DNA from 2 places in the Micromonospora sp. NPDC005324 genome. Region 1 is predicted to be linked to the other one. Evidence: riboswitches for the same ligand, from Rfam matches in the RefSeq annotation. Region 1 holds a riboswitch; the other holds the start of a gene.
The links. A riboswitch is a leader RNA that binds a small molecule or an ion and turns the genes downstream of it on or off. The one in region 1 is predicted to bind thiamine pyrophosphate.
Positions count from the first base shown of each region.

Region 2: another riboswitch for thiamine pyrophosphate. It lies ahead of thiE (thiamine phosphate synthase); the one in region 1 lies ahead of ABZS40_RS34360 (ECF transporter S component).

Region 1 covers NZ_JBEXGE010000061.1:9,466-17,281, reverse strand. The annotation lists gene ABZS40_RS34370 (energy-coupling factor transporter transmembrane component T) at 1-369, opposite strand, end outside; gene ABZS40_RS34365 (ABC transporter ATP-binding protein) at 366-1,796, opposite strand; gene ABZS40_RS34360 (ECF transporter S component) at 1,914-2,507, opposite strand; TPP riboswitch at 2,582-2,686, opposite strand; gene ABZS40_RS34355 (alpha/beta fold hydrolase) at 2,794-3,624, shown strand; gene ABZS40_RS34350 (AAC(3) family N-acetyltransferase) at 3,631-4,431, shown strand; gene ABZS40_RS34345 (SIS domain-containing protein) at 4,428-5,177, shown strand; gene ABZS40_RS34340 (DUF6328 family protein) at 5,317-5,820, shown strand; gene ABZS40_RS34335 (acyl-CoA dehydrogenase family protein) at 5,907-7,816, shown strand, end outside.
Region 2 covers NZ_JBEXGE010000015.1:121,273-129,088, forward strand. The annotation lists gene ABZS40_RS17730 (thiazole synthase) at 1-381, opposite strand, end outside; gene thiS (sulfur carrier protein ThiS) at 378-578, opposite strand; gene thiO (glycine oxidase ThiO) at 569-1,732, opposite strand; gene thiE (thiamine phosphate synthase) at 1,729-2,355, opposite strand; TPP riboswitch at 2,350-2,459, opposite strand; gene ABZS40_RS17750 (ThuA domain-containing protein) at 2,770-7,816, shown strand, end outside.

The sequences.
Region 1 (7,816 bases):
ACCGGGCAGGGCCACCGCGAACACCCGTAGCACCAGGCCGAGCGCGGTGAGCAGGACGCCGGTGCTCACCAGTACCGGTCCCGCGTCCAGCAGGACCCGGCCGGACCGGTCGGCCGCGAACAGCACCAGCGTGACCAGGATGCCGGCGGCACTGAGCAGCAGTGGCCAGGCCCGTCGGGCCAGCACCCGGTAGCGGATGCCGAACAGCGGCAGGACGGCCAGTTCGAGGGCGATGGCGATCGCCGGGGCAACCGGGTCCAGGGTTGCCAGCAGGGTGAACGAGAAGACCAGTGCGGCGGCGACCTTCGCCACCGGGTTGCGCCGGGCCAACGGCGCGTCCGGCGCGGCCACCGGCTCGATGCTGATCATCGCTGGTCGTCCGGGGCGCGGTGCAGGGTGACGGTGCGATCGGCGAGCGCGGCGACGAAGTCCGCGTCGTGGGTGACAGTGACCACGCCGTGCCCGGCGTCGCGCAGGTCGGCGAAGAGGTCGATTAGCTCCCGCCAGGTCCGCCGGTCCTGGCCGAAGGTGGGTTCGTCGCAGATCAGCAGGCGTGGCGCGGTGGCCAGGGCTGTCGCCACGCTCAGCCGCCGCGCCTCGCCACCCGAGAGGGTGTACGGGTTGGCGGCGGCGAGCCGGTCCAGCCGCAGCCGGTCCAGCAGCCCGGCCACGGTCTCCTTGACGGCCGCCTCGGGTTGGCCGGTGCGGCGTGGGCCGAGCGCCAGCTCGTCGAAGACCGTGCTGGTGACGAACTGGTGCTCCGGATCCTGGAAGACCGACCCGATCCGTCGGGCCAGCGCGGGCGCCCGCCACCGGTGCGGGGGAGTGCGGTGGTCGGCGCCGGCCAACTCCGCTGACGCGGTGACCCGCCCGCTGCCCGGCCGAAGCAGGCCGCCGAGCAGCAACGCCAGGGTGGACTTGCCGGCACCGTTCGGTCCGCGTACGGCGAGTGCTTCACCGGCGCGTACCGCCAGATCGGTGGAGCCCAGCCGGGGCGGCAGGCCGAGCCGGTCGGCGGTGAGCAACAGCTCCCCGGGGCCGGCGGTGGCCACCCGGGGCGCGATGGGGTGACCGGGCACCCAGACCCCCTCGGCGGCCAGGGCGGCACCGTGGGCTGCGAAGACCGCCTCGGGTGTGCCGTCCGCGCGGACGCCGCCGCCCGGTTCCAGGACGACCACCCGGTCGACCAGCGGCAGTGCCTCGGCGACCCGGTGTTCGACCAGGATCAGCGTGGTGTCGGCGTCCAGAGCGCCGGCCACCGCGTGCCGGACCAGCTCGGCCCCGGCCGGGTCGAGGTTTGCTGTCGGCTCGTCGAGCAGCAGCAGGGCGGGGCGCAGGGCCAGCGCGCCGGCGAGGGCGAGGCGTTGCTGCTCGCCGCCGGAGAGCGCCGCGGTGTGACGGTCCCGGGAGTACGGGAAGCCGACCCGGTGCAGCGCCTCGTCCACCCGGGGCCAGATCTCGTCGGCCGGCACTCCACGGTTCTCCAGCCCGAACGCGACGTCGTCGCCGCAGCGCGCCATCACCAGTTGGGTCTCCGGGTCCTGGAAGACGATGCCGACCCGTTCCCGCCCCTTGCGCGGGTCGAGCCCGTCGATCTCGACGGTGCCCTCCTGCTCGCCGGAGTCCTCGGGAAGCAGCCCGGCCAGCGCGCTGAGCACCGTGCTCTTACCGGCCCCCGAGGGCCCGAGCAGCAGAACCCGCTCCCCAGCCTCAACCCGCAGGTCAACACCCCGAACGGCCCACGCGCGCCGCCCAGCGTGTCGCCACCCGAACCCCCGCAGCAGTACCCCGCCCACCAAACCCACCTCCTCCGGGCCGCGCCCCCGCCAATCCTCGGTTGATCAAGAGGTTCGCGTCAGGAAACCGACTTCCGTTGACGCAAACCTCTTGATCAACGTCATCGATCAGGGGGGTTAGATCAGGGCTCGGTTTCGGCCTGCTGGGAAGCGGTCCAGGACGCCGGTGTTGGCCAGGGCCTTCGTCAGCAGCCAGCCGCCGAAGCCGGCGATCACGGTGGCGCTGACGATGGTGAGCAGCGCGTACGGGATGCGGTAGTCGGTCAGCGCGTAGTCGACGTTCCAGACGAAGAAGTCGAACAGCGCTGCGCTGAGGCCGGTCAGCGCGCCCGCGAACACAGCTGTCGGCAGCCGGAACGACCGGTACCGGAAGGCGGCGAAGGCCAGTTCGGCGCCGATGCCCTGCACGATGCCCTGCGGGATCACCGTGCCGGCCCACTGGCTGCCCAGCAACGCGGACAGGACCGCGGCCACCGTTTCGCAGTAGAGCGCGGCGCCGGGCTTGCGGATGACCAGCCCACCGATCACCGCCGGCATCAGCCAGACGCCGTAGAGCAGCGTCTGCGCCGGCGGGAAGAAGGCGAACGCGCCCTCGGTGGCGCTCCAGACCAGGCCCCAGGCCCAGAAGATGACGCCGAAGGCGACCGCGATCACCGAGGCGACCACGATGTCGATGGTGCGCCAACGGTGTGTGTCGGTGGTGGATGTCATGTGTTGCTCCCAGTTCGTGAGTGCGAACCAGGAGAAGACGCACGCCGCGTCCGGTGGCACCGGACTGCGGCGCGGCTGGAGGTCGACCGAACTCCCTGCGCTGGCATTACCCAGATCAGGTTCGAGGGTCTGCGGGCGTGCCCGCACTCTCAGCGCTGTGCGCTCCCCTGTCGGATATGAAGTTGTCTCGCTGACGCTAACACCGACCACTGCCGCGGGCCCAGCAGGGCATCCGTCTGACCTGCGGGAGCGACCGGCGCACCGCCGTCTGGGTACGCTTCCGATCATGCGGGTTGACGCGCGAGGCTTTACGTTCGAGGTGACCGTTGGCGGTCCGACGGACGGCGTACCCGTCCTGCTGCTGCACGGTTTCCCCCAGCACAGTGGTGAGTGGGACGACGTGGTGCCGGCTCTGCACGCGGGTGGGCTGCGCACGTACGCGCTGGACCAGCGCGGTTACTCACCCGGCGCCCGGCCCACTGCGGTGGCCGACTACCGGATCCCCGAACTCGTCACCGACGTGGTGGCGGTGCTCGACGCGCTCGCGCTGGACGCCGTGCACCTGGTCGGCCACGACTGGGGCGCGATAGTGGCCTGGGGGGTCGCCGCCCGGCACCCCGAGCGGGTCCACACGCTGACCGCGGTGTCCGTACCGCATCCGGCGGCCATGGCGCACGCCCTGAGCACCGACGCCCAACAGAAGGCCCGGTCGTCGTACATCGCGCTGTTCCGCAAGCCCGACAAGGCGGAGAAGGTGCTGCTGGCGTGGCACGCCACCGCGCTGCGCAAGCTGCTCGGCGGGGTGGGCGACACGTCCCGGGTGAACCGGTACGCCGACCCGATGCGTGAGCCGGGGGCGCTCACCGCCGCGCTGAACTGGTACCGGGCGATGTCCCGCGCCGACCTGGCCGGCGTCGGCCCGGTCGCGGTGCCCACCACGTACGTCTGGAGTGACCGGGACGTCGCCATCGGCCGGACCGCCGCCGAGGCGTGCGCGCGCAACGTCACCGGGGACTACCGGTTCGTGCGGCTGCCCGGGGTGAGTCACTGGATCCCGGACGCGGCGCCGGCCCCGCTCGCCGAGGCGATCCTGGCCCGAGCCGGCGGAACGGCCTGAGCGGCGGTGGACGCCAGCGGGCCGGGCAGCCGTCGCTCGATCGCCGCGCAGCTGCGCGTGCTGGGCGTACGCCCCGGCGCGACGCTGCTGGTGCACGCCTCGTTGCGTCCGCTGGGCTTCGTCAGCGGCGGCCCGCACGCGGTGGTGCTCGCCCTGCGCGACGCGCTCGGCCCGGACGGTACGATCGTCGTGCCCACCCACACGCCCGACAACAGCGACCCCGCGCAGTGGCGCAACCCCCCGGTGCCGGCGGACTGGTGGCCGCTGATCCGCTCGGAGATGCCGGGCTTCGACCCGGCGGTCACCCCGAGCCGGTTCATGGGTGCGTTCGCCGAGACGGTCCGCGGCTGGCCCGGTGCGCTGCGCAGCTCCCATCCGCACGTGTCGTTCGCCGCGCTCGGCCCGGCCGCCGAGCAGGTGGTGGCCGGGCACGCCCTGGCGGACATGCTCGGCGAGGGCTCCCCGCTGGCCCGCCTCTACGACCTCGACGCCGACGTGTTGCTGCTCGGCGTGGACCACTCGGTGAGCACCTCGCTGCATCTGGCCGAGTACCGCTGCCCCGGCTCGCCCCGGGAGCGGATCGGTGCTGCCGTGCGTACCGCCGACGGTGGTCGGGAATGGGTGTGGTGGCAGGACGTACGACTCGACGCGGACGACTTCGCCGCGTTGGGCGGGGATCTGGAGGCCACCGGGGCGGTACGCACCGCACCGCTCGGCACCGGGACCGGCAGGTTGATGCGCCAGCGGGCGGCTGTCGACTTCGCGGTTCGTTGGCTGGCCCGTAATCGAACGACGGAGGACGTATGACGGTGAGTGCCGAGGACTACCTGGCCGTGGTGACCGAGACGATCGGCCAGGTGGCGGCCAGTCAGCGGGAGGCGGTGGGGCGCGCCGCCGACCTGATCGCGGAGGCCGTCCGAGCCGACGGCGTGGTGCACGCGTTCGGCACCGGGCACTCGGAGGCCCTCGCCATGGAGATCGCCGGACGGGCGGGCGGTCTGGTGCCGACCAACCGGATCGCGCTACGCGACCTGGTGCTGCTCGGCGGCGAACCGGCCGACCGGCTGGGCCCGCTGCTGGAACGGGACCCGGCCGTCGCGCACCGCCTCTACGAACTGGCCCCCGTGCGCCCCACCGACGTCTTCGTGCTCGCCTCGAACTCCGGGGTCAACGGCGCGATGGTGGAGTTCGCCACGCTGGTGAAGGAGCACGGTCACGGACTGGTGGCGATCACCTCGACGCGGCACTCCGGGCGGATGACCTCCCGGCACCCGTCCGGGCACAAGCTGAGCGACCTCGCCGACGTGGTGCTCGACAACGGCGCGCCGTACGGCGACGCGACACTGCCCCTGCCCGGTGGCGGCGCGGTCGGCGCGGTCTCCTCGATCACCGCGGCGCTGCTGGCGCAGCAGGTGACAGTGGAGGTGGTGGCGCGGTTGCTGGCGGCGGGGGAGCGGCCCCCGGTCTACCTGTCGGCGAACATCCCGGACGGCGACGCGCACAACAACGAGCTGGAGGCGCGATACGCGGGCCGGATCCGACGCGGGTCCTGACCCGGTTCCGATGGCCGACTTGCGTCGCCGAGATGAACGGCGGATGTCGTGAACCTGTTTCGCGCTCGGCCGGGTGGGGCATTGGCGTTGCTGCCGGCGGCCGGGACCGCCGGCAGTACCGTCTCACCGGAGGTAGCGCGTGTCCAAGGAGACCGAGAAGCAGCGCTGGCAGCGCAACTTCGCCGACCTGCTGCAGGAGTTGCGGGTCGCCCAGACCGGCGTGCAGATCCTCTTCGCCTTCCTGCTCACCCTGCCGTTCAGTAACGGGTTCACCGAGACCACGGAGTTCCAGCGCGACGTCTACATCGTGGCGTTGCTCGCGGCGGCCGCCGCCACCGCACTGATCATCTCGCCGGTGGCGTTCCACCGGGCGCTGTTCCGGCAGGGGCGCAAACCGGAGCTGGTCCGCTTCGCGCACCGGATGGCCACCGGCGGCCTCGCCTTCATGCTGATCGCGATGGTCAGCGCGGTGCTGCTGATCACCGACTTCGTGCTGGACCGGCCGATCGCCTTCGTGCTCAGCGCCCTGGCCGGAATCTGGTTCCTCACGTTCTGGGTGGCCCTGCCGTTCGCCCGACGCAGTTGGGGTGAGGACGACATCGACGACGAGGACGACGACCCGGACACGAGCACCGGCCGCTGATCGCGCCGACCTTCACGCAGCGCTACCCCTGGGTAACAACCAGGGGTAGCGTGGCGGTAGCCGCACCGAGCATCGAGGGGGCAGCCGTGACCACGACGCAGGATGGCCGACCGGCACCGGACGGCCCCGACTCCGAAACCACTGCCGGTGCCGCCGCGCCGCTGCCCGCGGAAGCCGGGCAGGTCACCGAGAAGGAGGCCCGGCAGGTCGCCGAGGCCGCCCGCGAGTCCACCTGGGACCGGCCCAGCTTCGGCAAGGAGCTGTTCCTCGGCCGGTTCCGGCTCGACCTGATCGACCCGTGGCCCCGATCCGATCCGGACGACGTGGCTCGCGCGGAGGAGTTCCTTGGTCGGTTCCGCGCCTTCCTGGCCTCCGAGGTGGATGGTGAGGCCATCGAGCGGGACGCGTCGATACCCGACTCGGTGTTCCACGGCCTGGCCGACCTCGGCGCGTTCGGCATGAAGATCGACCGGAAGTACGGCGGGCTCGGGCTGAGCAACCTGCACTACTGTCGGGCGCTCATGCTGGCCGGCTCGGTCAGCCCGGCCATCGGCGCGCTGCTCTCGGCGCACCAGTCGATCGGGGTGCCGCAGCCACTGAAGATGTTCGGCACCGCCGAGCAGAAACAGCGCTTCCTGCCCCGGCTCGCCGCCGGTGAGGTGTCCGCGTTCCTGCTCACCGAGCCCGACGTCGGCTCCGACCCGGCCCGGCTGGCCACCATCGCCGAGCCGACCGCGGACGGCACGGGTTACCGACTCAACGGGGTGAAGCTCTGGGCCACCAACGGCATAGTGGCCACCCTGCTGGTGGTGATGGCCCGGGTGCCGGCCACGGAGGGTCGTCGGGGCGGCATCACCGCGTTCGTGGTGGACGGCGACAGCCCCGGCATCACTGTCGAGCGGCGCAACGAGTTCATCGGCCTGCGCGGCCTGGAGAACAGCCTCACCCGGTTCCACGACGTGATCGTCCCCGCCGAGAACGTCATCGGCGGCGAGGGTAAGGGGCTGAAGATCGCCCTGACCACTCTGAACACCGGCCGGCTCTCGCTGCCGGCCATGTGTGTGGGCGCCGGCAAGTGGGCGTTGAACGTGGCCCGGGGGTGGGCCGCCGACCGCGTCCAGTGGGGACGGCCGCTCGGCGAGCACGAGGCGGTCGCGCAGAAGCTCTCCTTCATCGCCGCCACCACGTACGGCATGGAGACCATGCTCGACCTCTGCTGCCTGCTCGCCGACGACGACCGCAACGACATCCGGATCGAGGCGGCACTGGTCAAGCTGTACGCCAGCGAGATGGCCTGGAAGATCGCCGACGAGCTGGTCCAGATCCGGGGCGGGCGCGGCTACGAGACGGCCGACTCACTGGCCGCCCGCGGCGAACGCCCGGCCGCAGTCGAGCAGATGCTGCGCGACCTGCGGATCAACCGGATCTTCGAGGGCTCCACCGAGATCATGCACCTGCTGATCGCGCGGGAGGCGGTCGACGCCCACCTGTCGGTGGCCGGCGACATCATCGACCCGGACGCGGGGCTGGGCCGCAAGGCCCGAGCTGGCGCGCGGGCGGGCGCCTTCTACGCGAAGTGGCTGCCCACCCTCGCCGTGGGTCGGGGGCAGAGCCCTTCGGCGTACGCCGAGTTCGGCCCGCTCGCCGCGCACCTGCGCCAGGTGGAGCGTTCGTCGCGCAAGCTGGCCCGGTCGACGTTCTACGCGATGTCCCGCTGGCAGGGAAAGATGGAGCGCAAGCAGGCGTTCCTCGGCCGGGTGGTCGACATCGGCGCCGAGTTGTTCGCGATGTCAGCGGTCTGCGTCCGGGCCACCGCCGAACGGGACAGCCGCCCGGAGAACGTCGAGCTGGCCGACCTGTTCTGCCGGCAGGCGCGGGTGCGGGTGGACGCCCTGTTCGCCGCACTCTGGGACAACACCGACTCGGTCGACACCGCCGCCGCGAAGCGCATTCTCGCCGGCCGCTACGCGGGTCTGGAGGAGGGCGTGCTCACCCC
Region 2 (7,816 bases), on a different contig from region 1:
GTCGGAGACCAACTCCTCGGCGGCGCGGAGCAGCTCCACCCCGTCGGGCAGGAGCGTCCGCTCGTCGCCGATCACCTCCAACTTGACCCAGTCGGTGTCGAACGCGTCCCGGGCCAACCGGGCCACCTTCACCGCCTCGGTCGCGGTGTGGCACCCGGCGGTGTTCGGCAGCAGGCGTACGCCGCACCGGTCCAGCAGCTCCAGCAACCCACCGGTGGAGCCCGGCGCCGTGCCCACCCGACGCAGCGCCAGAGTGACCAGCTCGGTGCCGGACGCCCGGATCGCCTGCTCCAGGACGTGCAGGTTCGCGGCGCCGCCGGTACCGAGGATCAGCCGTGAGGTGAAGGTCTCCCCACCCAGCTCGAACGGCACGCCGCTCACCCGCCCTGCGCCGCGGTGAGCACCTCGACCCGGTCACCGTCGCGCAGCGCCCGGGTCGGCCAGCCGGCACGGGGCACCACCTCGCCGTTGACAGCGACCGCCACCCCACGTGGCTGCGCCACGATGTCGCGGACCAGGTCCGCCACGGACGCGCCGGCGGCGACGTTGCGCCCGGCCCCGTTCACCGTCAACTCCACAGGTCCCCCTCCATCGTCGGTTCAGGTCCGCCCGACGCGGCCACCGCGACAGCGTCGAAGCGGTCAGCCCCGAAGGGCGCGAGCAGCGCGTCGGGTACGCCGCCGAGCACCAGGTCGGCGATCAGGTCGGCGGTGATCGGGGTGAGCACGATGCCGTGCCGGTGATGCCCGGTGGCGGCCAGGACGTCCGGTCGGTCGGGCAGCGGCCCGAGGATCGGCGCGTTGTCAGGGGTGCCCGGGCGCAGCCCGGCGACCGCCTCGACCAGGTCGTACTCGGCCAGTTCGGGCAGCAGGTCGACTCCGGCGCGCAGCAGCCGCTGCACGGCGCCGGCGGTGACGGTGGTGTCGGAGCGCTCCTCGACCGTCGCGCCGAGCACCACCTCACCGTCGGCGCGGGGCACCAGGTAGACGTGCTCGCCGTCGGCGTACCCCCGGATCACGTGCCGGAAGCCCGGCGCGACGCCGTCGGGCGCGCGGAGCCGGAGGATCTGGCCCTTCACCGGCCGCACGGGCAGGCCGGTGAGCGCGGCTGCCCCGCAGCCGGCGGCGACCACGGTGACCGGCGCGTCCACGTCGGACAGGGACCGGACCGGCTGCGGCGCGAGCACCGCGCCGGCCCGCTGCGCGGCCGTGCGCAGCGCGGGCACCAGCAGCCGCGGGTCGACCTGGTGGTCGGTGGGCGCGAGCGCGCCGCCGCGCACCCGTGGGGCGAGCGCCGGTTCGCGCTCGCGCAGCTCGCTGGGGCGCAGCGGCGTCACGGGCAGGCCCAACCCCTGCTGGTACGCCCACAGCCGACGCGCCTCGGCCAGGTCGTCGCCGGTGAGCCCGACCATCAGGGTGCCCTCGGTCCGGTAGCCGATCTCGACTCCGGTCGTCTCGGTCAACTCGGCGGCGAACGCCGGCCAGCGGGCCGCGGACGCCAGCAGCAACCCGGTCAGCTGCCGCTCACCGAAGTACGCCTCGGCGACCGGGGAGAGCATGCCGGCGGCCACCGCCGACGCGCCCGAGCCGGGCGCCGGATCGTGCACCACCACCCGCAGCCCGCGCGCGGCGCAACGCCAGGCGATCGCCAACCCGATCGGCCCCGCCCCCACCACTGCCACGTCCGGCCGGACCCGGTCGCTCGACGGCGGTGACGGGGACCGGCCGGTCAGCACGTCAGGGCCTCGATCAGCTCGGCGGTAGCCAGTGCCGGGTCGGCGGCGGCGGAGACGGCACCGACCACCGCCACCCCGTACGCCCCGGCGGCCCGCAGCGCCGGCACCCGGGCGGCGGTCACCCCCCCGATCGCGATGACCGGGACGTCGACGGCGTCGACGACGGCGCGTACCCCGGCGGGCCCGATGGGGTCCGGCAGGCCGGTCTTGGTGCTGGTGGTGTGACACGGCCCGACGCCGAGGTAGCTGGCGCCCGCGGCGACGGCCTCGTGCGCCGGGCCCGGCGCGCGGGCGGTGGCGCCCAGCACGCCGGTGGGGCCGAGCACCAGGCGGGCGGCGGCGACCGGCAGGTCGTCGGCGCCGACGTGGCCACCGGCGGCACCGGCCGCCAGCGCCACGTGCAACCGGTCGTTGACCAGGCAGGTCGCCCGGTACGAGGCGCAGAGCGCCAGCACCCGCCGGGTCAGGTCGTACGCCTCGCGATCGGTGGCGGAATCCTCGACCCTGACCTGCACCACCAGGTCGGCGTGGGCCACGGTGAGGGCGGCGCGAACCACGGCGAGTGGGTCGCGACCCGCTCGGGTGTCGGTGATGAGATGCAATCGCCCCAGGGACGGCACGGCAACGCTCCTCCCTGCGCCGGCATTACCCGGATCAGGTTCAACGGTCGGGGGCTGTCAGCCCCCCTCTCAGCCCGGTACACCGGGCTCCCGTGGGTTACTTGCGTGTCACCGTACGACAGATCCGCCGGCCTGCCAAGACGTGGGTCGGCGGTGGCCGGCGGGCCGGGCCGCACCAGAACGACCGAGATCCATGGGGCACTTCATACGGTCCTGTTCGGAATGTCGCCTCCCGTTGCCGAACCGTTACCCGTCTGCATCTTGCCCGACATCGAGCCAGCCGAATTAATTTGTTCAGCGATTCGACAAAATGTCGGCGGGGCACCCTGGCACGGTGTGACCACCGGCTCCATCAGGGAGGGCCTTCGGCGAGCCGACTCCCGCGAGCTCTGTCACTACGACACAGGAGGCGGCGTGTCCCGTTCTCGTCGTGCCCGCGTACCCATCACCGCAACCCTGATCTCCCTGGCCATGGCCTCGACCACCCTGTTCGGCGCGCCCGCCCAGGCGGCCGCCCAGGTCCCCCCACGGGATGCAAAAGCCGCAGCCCCGGTCAGCCAGGTGGCGCCGAAGGCGCCAAAGGCCGCGGCCGATCCCTTCTCCGTCCTCGTCTTCTCCAAGACCGCCGGCTTCCGGCACGACTCCATCCCCACCGGCGTCGCCGCCATCCAGCAGCTCGGCGTCGACAACGGATTCACTGTGGACAACTCCGAGGACGGGGCCGCGTTCAACGACGCCAACCTGGCGAAGTACAAGGCGGTGATCTGGCTCTCCACCACCGGTGACGTGCTCAACGCCGACCAGCAGGCGGCGTTCGAGCGCTACGTGAAGGCCGGCGGCGGTTACGTCGGCATCCACGCCGCGTCGGACACCGAGTACAGCTGGGCCTGGTACGGCGACCTGGTCGGCGCGTACTTCGCCAACCACCCGCAGAACCAGCAGGCCACTGTCAAGGTGGAGGACCACGCACACCCGTCCACGGCCGGGTTGCCGGACCGGTGGTCCCGGTTCGACGAGTGGTACAACTACCAGACCAACCCCCGGCCGGACGTGCACGTGCTGGCCAGCCTGGACGAGAAGAGCTACACCCCCGGTGCCGGCGCGATGGGTGCGGACCACCCGGTCGCCTGGTGTCAGGACTACGACGGTGGCCGGTCCTGGTACACGGGCCTGGGGCACACCCGGGAGTCGTACGCCGAGCCCGAGTTCCTCTCCCACCTGCTCGGCGGCATCCGCACCGCGGCCGGTGTCGAGAACGCCGACTGCGGCGCCTCGAAGACCTCGAACTTCGAGAAGGTCACGCTGGACAGCAACACCAGCAACCCGATGGAGTTGGACGTCGCCCCCGACGGGCGGGTCTTCTACATCGAGCGCGACGGTCGCGTGCAGATCGTGAAGCCGGACACCGGCAACACCGTCACCGCCGTCGACCTGGACGTCTTCACCGGTAACGAGGACGGCCTCATCGGCCTCCGGCTCGACCCTAACTTCGCCACCAACAAGTGGGTGTATCTGTACTACGCCCCGAACGACGGAGTCACCCGCAACCTGCTGTCCCGGTTCACGGTCTCCGGCGACACCATCGACCTGGCCAGCGAGAAGCAGGTGCTACGGGTCGACACGCAGCGCAACACCTGCTGCCACGCCGGTGGCAGCATGGCCTTCGACGGCGACGGCAACCTCTACCTGGCCACCGGCGACAACACCAACCCGTTCGAGTCGAACTCGTACTCGCCGATCGACGAGCGGGCGGGGCGCCAGGACTACGACGCGCAGCGCACCTCCGGCAACACCAACGACCTGCGCGGCAAGGTGATCCGGATCCACCCGGAGGACGACGGGACGTACACCGTTCCGGCGGGCAACCTCTTCGCTGCGGGTACCGAGAAGACCCGTCCCGAGATCTACGCGATGGGCTTCCGCAACCCGTTCCGGATCGGCACCGACCCGAAGACCAACACGCTGTACGTCGCGGACTACGGACCGGACGCCAACGCGGACAACCCGAACCGGGGCCCCCGCGGTCTGGTCGAGTGGAACGTCGTCACCCCCGGCAACTACGGCTGGCCGTACTGCACGGGCACGAACGAGGCGTACAACGACTACACGTTCCCGTCCGGCCCGAGCGGTCCGAAGTTCGACTGCGCCGCCCCGGTGAACAACTCGCCCAACAACACGGGCCTGACCAACCTCCCGCCGGTGGTCCCGGCGACCGTCGACTACGGGTACGCCGGTGACGCGCGTTACCCGGAGATCGGCGGCGGCGGTGCCCCGATGGGCGGCCCGGTCTACCGCTACGACGCCGACCTGAACTCGAACCGCAAGTGGCCGGCGTACTACGACGGCAAGGCTCTGCTCGGTGAGTGGAACCAGAACAAGATGTACACCATGCAGCTGACCCCCGACGGCAAGTCGTTGGTGGACATCAACCAGTTGCTCACCGGCATGAGCATGGTCCGGCCGATGGACTTCGAGTTCGGCCCAGACGGCGCGCTGTACCTGATCGAGTGGGGCAGCGGCTTCGGCGGCAACAACGACAACTCGGGCGTCTACCGGATCGACTACACCGCCGGTGACCGCGCCCCGATAGCGGCGGCGTCCGCCAACCCGACCTCGGGTCCGGCGCCGTTGACGGTGACCTTCTCCAGCGCCGGCTCCCGGGACCCGGACGGTGGCACGCTCACCTACGCCTGGACGTTCGGCGACGGGCAGACCTCGACCGAGGCCAACCCGACCCACACGTACGCCACGGCGGGCAACTACACCGCCCAGCTCACCGTCACCAACCCCAAGGGCCGGACCGCTGTGGCCAACGTGCCGGTCACCGTGGGCAACACCGCGCCGACGGTCTCCATCGAGTTCCCACCGGATGGCGGCTTCTTCAACTGGGGTGACCAGGTCCGCTACTCGATCAAGGTGACCGACCCCGAGGACGGGCAGATCGACTGTGACCGGGTGCAGCTTCAGGTGCTGCTCGGTCACGACGAGCACGCCCACCCGCTGGAGCAGCACACCGGTTGCACCGGCACCGTCCAGACGTCGCTCGCCTCCGGGCACGGCGCCGAGGCGAACGTCTTCGCGGTCTTCGAGGCGACCTACACCGACGAGGGTGGTGCCGGCGGCGCCGGTGCCCTGACCGGTCGGCAGATCGAGATCCTCCAGCCGAAGCAGAAGCAGGCCGAGTACTTCACCGCCACCGGGCGCGCCCCGGTGAGCACCGGCGGTGGAGACCCCGGCGTGCAGCGGGAAGCCGGCGCCGACACCGCCGGAGGCGGCCAGAGCGTCGCCTTCATCGAGGATGGCGACTGGTGGTCGGTCGCTCCGGCGGACCTGACCAACATCACCGAGATCCGCTTCCGGGCCGCCTCCGCCGCCGCTGGCGGTCGGATCGAGGTTCGCGCGGGTGCTGTCGACGGACCGGTGGTCGCCACTGCCGTCGTACCGTCGACCGGCGCGTGGCAGACGTACACGGACGTGAGCGCACCGGTCACCGGCGCCGCGAGCGGCTCGCTGTACTTCCTGGCCCGCGACCCGAACGGCGGAACGGGTTCGCTGTTCAACGTCAACTGGATGGACTTCGTCGGCCGCGGTGTCACCGAGAACGGGCCGCCGGTGGTCAGCGCCACGGCCACCCCGGCCACCGGCACCGCGCCGGTCACCGTCGCGTTCGACGGCACGGCCACCGACGACGAGGGCGACACCCCGTTGACGTACGCCTGGGACTTCGGTGACGGAGGCTCGGCGACCACACTGGACGCCAGCCACACCTACACCAGCCCGGGCACCTTCACGGTCACCCTCACGGTGACCGACAGCAAGGGCGCCAAGTCGTACGCCACGGTGCCGGTGCGGGTCGACGCGCCGGACACGTCCTGCTTCGGGGCGCGTTCGGACGACTTCAACGGCAACAGCCTCGACAAGGAGCGCTGGACCAGCGTCATCCGGGAGAACCAGCTCTACTCGCTCAGTGGCGGCGCGCTGCGGCTGCCCACCGGCGTGGGTGACCTCTACGGCGCTCGCAACGACGCCACCAACCTGGTGCTCCAGGCGGCCCCGACCGGCGCGTGGGAGATGACCACCAAGGTCACCCTGCCGGTGACGGCCAACTACCAGCAGGCCGGCGTCCTGGTGTACGGCGACGACGACAACTACGCCAAGCTGGACCTGCTGTACAACGGCAGCCGGCGGGTGGAGTTCATCCGGGAGACGGCGGCCACTCCTCGCAACGAGGCCGCCGACGCCACCAACGCACCGGCGGGTGACACCGTGTACCTGCGGATCACCAGCGACGGGACGAACCTGACCGCGTCCGCCTCGGGCGACGGGCAGACCTTCACCCCGGTCGGCCGTTCGGCCGCGCTCGCCGGCATCACCAACCCGCGGATCGGGGTCTTCGCGCTCAACGGAGGCACCGAGGCGCCGGTTGTCGACGCCGCGTTCGACTCGTTCCAGGTCACGCCGGACGCCCCGGCCGGCCCGGTCGACCCGTCGGACGAGTTCACCGGCAGCACGTTGGACAAGTGCCGGTGGGACGCCGTGACGCGGGAGGACCCGAGCGGTTACCGGGTCACCGATGGCGCGCTGCGGATCGACGTGCCCAACGGTGACATCTACGGCACCGACAACACCGGGCCGAAGAACTTCATCCTCCAGACCGCGCCGTCCGGCGACTGGACCCTGGAGACGAAGGTCGACGGCAGCCTGTTGAACGAGCAGTACCAGCAGGCAGGTCTGCTCGTGCAGGCGGACGACGACAACTACGTCAAGTTCGACTTCATCGCGGACAACCAGGCTGGCCAGGCGGTGACGCGGCGGATCGAGTTCCGCAGCGAGATCGCCGGGGTGGTCCAGAACCCGCAGCCCGAGGCGGGCAACCTGACCTCGGCGGTGTGGCACCTGCGGCTGGCCCGCACTGGCGACACGTTCACCGCGTCGTACTCGGCCGACGGGACGACCTGGACCGCGTTGACGGCGCTGACCAACAGCGCGGTCGGGGCAACCCCGAAGGTGGGGTTGTTCACCCTCGGCGCCGCTCAGACGGCGTCGAAGACCGCCTCGTTCGACTACTTCCGGCTCAGCACGGAGGTGGCCGACGAGACCGCGCCGGTGACCACGGCTGCGGTTTCCGGCACCCCGACCGACGGGTGGCACACCGGGCCGGTGACGATCACGCTCACCGGTGCCGACGAGGCCGGCGGTAGCGGGCTCGGCAGCACGGAGTACCAACTGGACGGGGCCACCACCTGGACGGCGTACACCGCTCCGGTGGCGGTCAGCGGGGACGGCGAGCACGAGCTCCGGTTCCGCTCGACGGACAAGGCCGGCAACGTGGAGGCGACCAAGACCGTCTCCGTCAAGATCGATGCCACCGCGCCGGTGACCTCGGCGACGTTCGCTCCGGCGAACGACGCCGGTTGGCACAACGGGACCATCCCGGTCGTGCTGACCTCGACCGATGCCG